Regions from separate parts of the Salinicoccus roseus genome, predicted to be linked through region 3. Evidence: predicted binding sites of a transcription regulator. Region 3 holds the regulator's gene; each other region holds the start of a gene.
What was found. Region 3 encodes Rex, which represses fermentation and respiration genes when NADH is low (regulators of the CRP and FNR family bind a similar motif). Its sites were predicted from a motif close to TTGTGAAATATTTCACAA; they were not measured.
Positions count from the first base shown of each region.

Region 1: EDC33_RS04240 (cytochrome ubiquinol oxidase subunit I) is a predicted target of Rex. The motif match lies at 895-912, and genes of this name have one in related genera.
Region 2: EDC33_RS02345 (YwiC-like family protein) is a predicted target of Rex. The motif match lies at 760-777, and genes of this name have one in related genera.

Region 1 is NZ_RKQJ01000001.1:813,944-816,148, forward strand. Features, by position in the region: gene EDC33_RS04240 (cytochrome ubiquinol oxidase subunit I) at 1-808, opposite strand, end outside; gene EDC33_RS04245 (MFS transporter) at 958-2,205, opposite strand, start outside.
Region 2 is NZ_RKQJ01000001.1:429,670-431,874, reverse strand. Features, by position in the region: gene EDC33_RS02355 (DNA topoisomerase III) at 1-214, shown strand, start outside; gene EDC33_RS02350 (TIGR04104 family putative zinc finger protein) at 390-704, shown strand; gene EDC33_RS02345 (YwiC-like family protein) at 844-1,572, shown strand; gene EDC33_RS02340 (cytidine deaminase family protein) at 1,655-2,047, shown strand; gene EDC33_RS02335 (carboxymuconolactone decarboxylase family protein) at 2,114-2,205, shown strand, end outside.
Region 3 is NZ_RKQJ01000003.1:350,139-352,343, reverse strand. Features, by position in the region: gene EDC33_RS10935 (ABC-F family ATP-binding cassette domain-containing protein) at 1-876, opposite strand, end outside; gene EDC33_RS10930 (redox-sensing transcriptional repressor Rex) at 954-1,646, shown strand; gene EDC33_RS10925 (twin-arginine translocase TatA/TatE family subunit) at 1,687-1,923, shown strand; gene tatC (twin-arginine translocase subunit TatC) at 1,974-2,205, shown strand, end outside.

The DNA.
Region 1 (2,205 bases), on a different contig from region 3:
GGATCAGATCCGCATTGTCTTCGGTCTCAAAGTGCCACTCCATCGCCGCCAGCTTTTCAGGCTGATGCTCATGCAGGAATTTTGCCGAAAAGTCTCCGGCGAGCACTGTCAGGGAAGCCATGACCAGGCCGAGCACCATCATGACTTTGAGCCCCTTCTTATGATATTCCCTGTCCTCCTTGAACTTGGAACGGAGCAGCTTGAAGGCACCTATCGAAGCGATGATGAATACCGCCGTCATGTATGCCGTGACTACGACGTGGAATATCCTTACCCAGCTGGAGGGGTTGAACATAGCTGCAAGCGGATCCACATTGACCAGAGCGCCATCCACAAGATCGAACCCTGCCGGCGTGTTCATGAACGAGTTGACTGTCGTGATGAACACGGCGGACAAAGTCGAACCGATGACGATCGGTATGTTGAGCAGCCAGTGGTGCCATGGGTTTTTGAAGCGGTCCCATGTATACAGGAAGATGCCGAGGAATATCGCCTCGAAGAAGAAGGCGAATGTTTCCATGAACAGCGGCAGCGCGATGATCTGTCCGCCGAGCCGCATGAAGTCCGGCCATATCAGGGAGAGCTGGAGACCGATGATGGTCCCGGTCACGACGCCGACGGCGACAGTCACCGTATATCCTTTCGCTATCCTTCTTGCCATGGTCAAGTACATGGCATCCTTATTCTGCAGTCCCAGAAATTCCAGAACCATGAAGACAATCGGTATGCCGACACCGATCGTCGCAAAAATTATATGAAATCCCAAAGTGGATGCAGTCAGTACACGACCAATGATTACCTCATCCATTCGATCACCTCTCAATTAATGTATCCTGAATATAAGACGGATTGTCCCTCTATGGCATTCAAGATCATGATGAATTCATGACAATTTTGTGAAATAATTATCATTCTCATTTTATTATTCTACCGTATCATGCCCTGAATTACAATTATTTAAACTGGTGATCCGTCCTCCTTGACCCTAAGGTGGAACAGTATCCCGATCACAATCATGACGATGAGGCTCGTGATCGCCATGCGGGATGCCAGCACTCCATAATCCGCCAGTATCAGTGTGATCGAACCATATATGAAGGGACCTATGACAGCACTCATTTTTGCGCTGAAGGCGAACAGACCGAAGAACTGCCCTTCTTTTCCTTCTGGGGAAAGTTCTATGATCATCGTCCGGCTCACCACCCAAGTCGATCCCATCGCAACGCCGAAGAGCGAAGCCGCGATCCAGAAAGTCCACATCGGCAGCGGTATGGCCGCTATCGCCACCGCGACCGCCAGCAGCACGGCGATGATTACGAAAGTGCGCTTCGAACCGAATCCCCTATTGATGAAGCTGAATACGATCGCCCCGATGATGCTGAACAGTGTCGCCACCATGAAGATGATGAGGAAGGTACCCGGCTCGAACCCGACGACCGTCGTGGCATAGGGCTGCATCATCGCGATTGCAGTAGCCAGGGCGTCGTTGACGAAGAAATAAGCGATCATGAAATAGAATATGGATGGATACTCCCGTGCTTCGACGAATGTCCTATAGATGTCCCGGTACCCTTTCAGAAAAGCCTGCTTCGGCTTCTGTGCTCTTGGCGGGTCCCTATTGATGAGGAACAGCGGCAGCGCAAAGATGAGGAAGAGCAGCCCGGACAGCCAGAATGTATGATGCACCGCCCCGTCCCCGATGATCAGGAGAACCGAGAAGATGCCGAACAGGGTGCCCATATACCCCAGCGCAACCCCATAGCCCGAAATGAGGGGAATCTCCTTTTTATTGCCTAAACTCGAGAGCATGGCATCATAGAAGACATTGCCCGAGTTGAAGGCGAACTTTGCGGCGACGAAGAACAGTATGGTCAATACAAGTCCGTTCGGCAGTCCGAACCACCTTGCTGTGTCCATGCCGCCGAACATCCCCATGCCTACAGAGACGGTGACACACAGCAGTGTAAATAGGATGACATACCGCCTGCGCCTGCCGGTCCGGTCCATCGTCACCCCATAGAGGGGAGCGAATGCGATCAGCAGTATCGCCGCCACGGCATTCGCATAGGCGATGATGGTGGATGCTATCTGTTCGAGCCGCGGGTTGGTCCCCACCATCTCGGTAATATACTGGGGGAAGAACAGGGTGACGATGTTGGCGCTGAATATGGTGTTGGCAAAATCATAGAGTGCGAAAGCAAGAAT
Region 2 (2,205 bases), on a different contig from region 3:
GATGACGCTGAGCGGCGAAGGTGACGGCCAGATCTTCACATGCAAATGCGGCTACAGGGAGAAGCTGTCCGCCTTCGAGGCAAGACGCAAGAAGGAAGGGCGCGGAAAGGTCGACAAGCGTACCGTCCGCAAGTATATGAAGGAGCAGGAGGACGAGGCGCCGATCAACAATGCGCTCGCCGAACAGCTCAAGTCACTGAACCTCGACAAGTAGGGCAGCAACTGCAGGTATTGAAAGCGGATTTGTATTTTGAAGTATCATGTGGCATAATACCTTTCATAGTTTGAATGAACGACAAAAACTGATGAAACACCTCATGACAGAGCATTATATGGAAACTTGTCCAAAGGATTGGAATCCATGCATCTGAATAAAAAGGAGAGGTATTTTGACACGTTGTAGAAATTGTGGAGATAATTGGAACGTAAGGGCAACACTCAAGCGATATACAACATCCACCCCGGGAATGCCATGTCCATCGTGCGGGGAAGTACAGTACCTGTCCAGGGAATATAGGGAACGCAGTATGCTCGTGACGCTGCTCATCCCTTTGCTGATGCTGATTCCGGCTTTCTTCAACATTCCCGTCGTCGCAATGGCAATAGTGTTCGTTGCAGCTTTTACCGCAATCGCCGTCATCCATCTGGCCACCATCGAGCTGGCGGATGAGCAGGAAACATGGCGGCAGAGACTGTATGAGTAATATATAAGTTAGAGAAAACGATTTTCAATGAAGGGCTGCCTGATTCAGGCAGCCCTTGTTTATTTATTCACAAAAATGTTATTTTCTGATCCTCTCCGCGATATTGCCCCGTAATATAATGGGGGCAAGAGGTGAGACGATGAAATTCAAAAAACAGAATCAGCATGGGGCATGGGCGATGGTGTTCATGCCATTGGTTATCGGTATGGTGGCCGGAGGGTTCCATCCGGCACAGCTTTTCTACATGGCAGGCTGGCTAATGATCTTCTTCATGGCGGACCATGTACTGTTCTTCATAAAGAAAAGGCGAAAGGGGGAGTATGGCTACCTGAAGGCGGCGGCTTTATTCTTTGTCCTTTCAGCAGCCCTGTTCATCTATCCATTGATGGTCGACTACCGCATATTCTTCTTTTTCCTCATGATGCTGCCTTTCGGTGCAGTGAACGTATACTTTGCGTCGATCAGGAATGAACGCAACATCTTCAATGACATATCCGCCATCACAATCTTTGCGCTCGCAGGAGGCGGCATCGCGTTCCTCAATCTGCATGTGCTGTCGTGGCCGGTGATATTCGTCAGCATCATCAGCATACTGTTCTTTACGAGCACAGCCCTTTTTGTCAAGACGATGATCCGGGAGAAGAAGAATCCGAAGTACAGGATTGCGTCGTATGCCTATCATGGAATTGTGTTCATCATCATGCTCAGCGCACACTGGATATTGGCACTCGCCTTCCTGCTCAGCCTGGTACGGGCCGTGGCACTATACGGCCGGGGCTGGAAGATGAAGCAGATCGGCATTCTGGAGATTGTGCATGCAGTATGGATGACCACACTCGTATCCGTACACATCACCAATTTCATGTGATGCATAAGCATGGGGACCGGAAGGTCCCCATGCTTCTTTGATATAATGGGGTCAGAGGGATTGTGAAGAGGGGGCTATTAATGTGGATGACCTTTATGGGATTGCCAGAGAGAGGCTGAACACCAGAACGACGAGCAGGGAAGGGAAAATGGGACACGTTGCAGCAGCGCTTATGACTGCAGAAGGCAATATATATACAGGTGTCGCGCTCGATCTGCCATCTTCCATCGGCTTCTGTGCAGAGCATTCTGCGATTGCTGCAATGGTGACTGCCGGTGAATATGATGTCGCGAGAATCATAGCTGTACATGAGGATGGCAGCATCCTTCCTCCCTGTGGCAGGTGCCGGGAGCTGATCAACCAGGTCGGTGAGGACAACTACGGGTGTGAAATCGGACTCTCAGGCAGGACTGTCCGTCTGGAGGAACTGCTGCCTGAGAGATGGGATGAAAAATATCTTCATCCGGATGTTTAGGCAGACATTCCGCAGCAGGCTGTAGTAATATATGAAGCATACTTAATGTTGGAAAGGTGATAGGATATGACACATTTCAATGAAATCAACACCGTTGCCCAGGGCAACACGAAACGGCTCCAGAAAACCATCCCGGATACGATGAAGAGTTTTAAAGA
Region 3 (2,205 bases):
TTTTGCCATATTGCTCGTCGAAGCCCGTGCGATGTTCTTTTCGACGAAGGTTTCGAGCTGTTTGATCTCCTTCTGCTGATGTTCATAGGCTTTCATGCGAAGGCTGTAGTTCTTTTCCTTTTCCTTCACGTACTTTGTATAGTTCGAGTGATAGAGTGTCCCGCGGTTCATCTCCACCTCAAAGATCTTATCGACCGTGCGGTCGAGGAAGTAGCGGTCATGGCTGATGATTGCGATTGCACCCGTAAAACTGTTCAGGTACTGTTCAAGCCAAGCCACGGTGTCCATGTCCAGGTGGTTGGTCGGTTCATCGAGAAGGAGCAGGTCCGGTTTTGACAGCAGCATCTGCCCCAGGGCGAGGCGTGTCTTCTGGCCGCCCGAGAATGCATCTACGTTGCGGTCGAGGTCGTCCTTGGTGAAATTGAGTCCGGTGATGACAGTCTTGATCTGTGCATCGATCGTGTACCCTCCTTGCGACTCGAATGAATTCTGCAGGGTATCATAGCGTTCCACCTGCTCGCTGTAGGCAGGATCGTCGTAGTCATGTTCTGCCAGCCAGGTCGTCACTTTCTGCATTTCCTCCTGGATGCGGAGCAGGTGCGAGAACGGCCGCATCATTTCATCCCGCACAGTCTGGGAGGATTCCAGTGTCATCTGCTGGGTCAGGTAGCCGATGGAGATGCCTTTCGGAGTGGTGATCTGGCCCTCATCAAGCCCAAGTTCGCCTGCCATCATTTTCATGAGCGTGGTCTTTCCGGCACCGTTCTTCCCGACGATGCCGACGGTTTCGCCCTTTTTTATTTCAAGATTTATATTTTCAAAAATCATGTCTGTACCGAATGATTTCTTTACATTTCCCAATTGCATCACTATCATATTCATTACCTCACTTTCTTCAAGTCTACAATAAATAAATTAAAAAAACGATGAAATTAAACGGCATTGACTACACTATGAAAATCGAGATATGCTATAATATATCAACAGAGTGTAATAAACGAGGTGTGGGACATTTGAACAGTAAAAAGAAAATCCCAAATGCAACTATGAAACGTCTCCCTTTATACTATAGATTTTTTAAGAACTCTGAAAAATCCGGTGTGGACAGAGTCTCATCCAGAGAGATCAGTGAGGCATTGGATATTGACTCTGCCACTATAAGGCGAGACTTCTCCTATTTTGGGGAGCTTGGCAGAAAAGGGTACGGCTACAATGTCAAAAGCCTTCTGAACTTCTTCATGGAACACATCCAGGGGAATGAAGTGAAGAATGTTGCGATCATTGGTGCCGGCAATCTGGGCAGCGCGTTATTAAACTACAAATTCAGTAATATAAATGATAGAATGAACGTAGTTGCCGCCTTTGACAGCAATGATGAAATTGTTGGAACATCCATCAACGATACATTAGTATATCATCCAGATGAACTTGAAGATATGGTCAGTAGACATAACATAGACGTTGCGATACTCACCCTGCCGGCAGAGGTCAGCCAGGCGATGGCTGAACGGCTTGTAGATGCGGGCATCAAGGGTATACTCAACTTCACACCTATCAGATTGGACGTAAATGATGGAATCTATGTACACAATATAGATTTGAGTGTTGAATTGCAGGCGCTATTCTTTTATATGAAACATATCTAGGAGGGGTAATATGCTCGAAATGTTTATGCCGGGGACGCTTATGGCAGTAGGGCCGACAAGTATGATTGTAATCGCTGTGGTAGCATTGATCATATTCGGACCCAAGAAGCTTCCTCAGTTCGGACGCGCAATGGGCTCCACTTTAAAGGAATTTAAAGACGCAACCAAGGGCCTTGCTACGGACGATGATGACGAAGAAGAAGAACTCGAGAGAAAAAAGCAGCCGAAGAAAATTGAAGCAGTTGAAGTTGAAAAAGCTGAAGAAACAAAAGTATAGAGATTTGGAGGTGGCGAAAGCCACCTTTTTTTAAAGAGGTGAAAAGTAAGATGACAGACTCGGAAAAAAAAGAATTTACCGAGCACCTGGAAGAGTTGAGGAAGCGTCTGCTCATTGTCATGTATTTCTTTGTCGGCGCGTTGATTATAGGGTTTTTCCTCTCCAAGCCACTGATATACCAGATGCAGAATGCCCCATGGGCAGAGTCGATCCAAATGCACGCATTCCAGGTCACGGACCCGTTGAAGATCTATCTGCTCGTGATCGTCATAATCGGTCTTG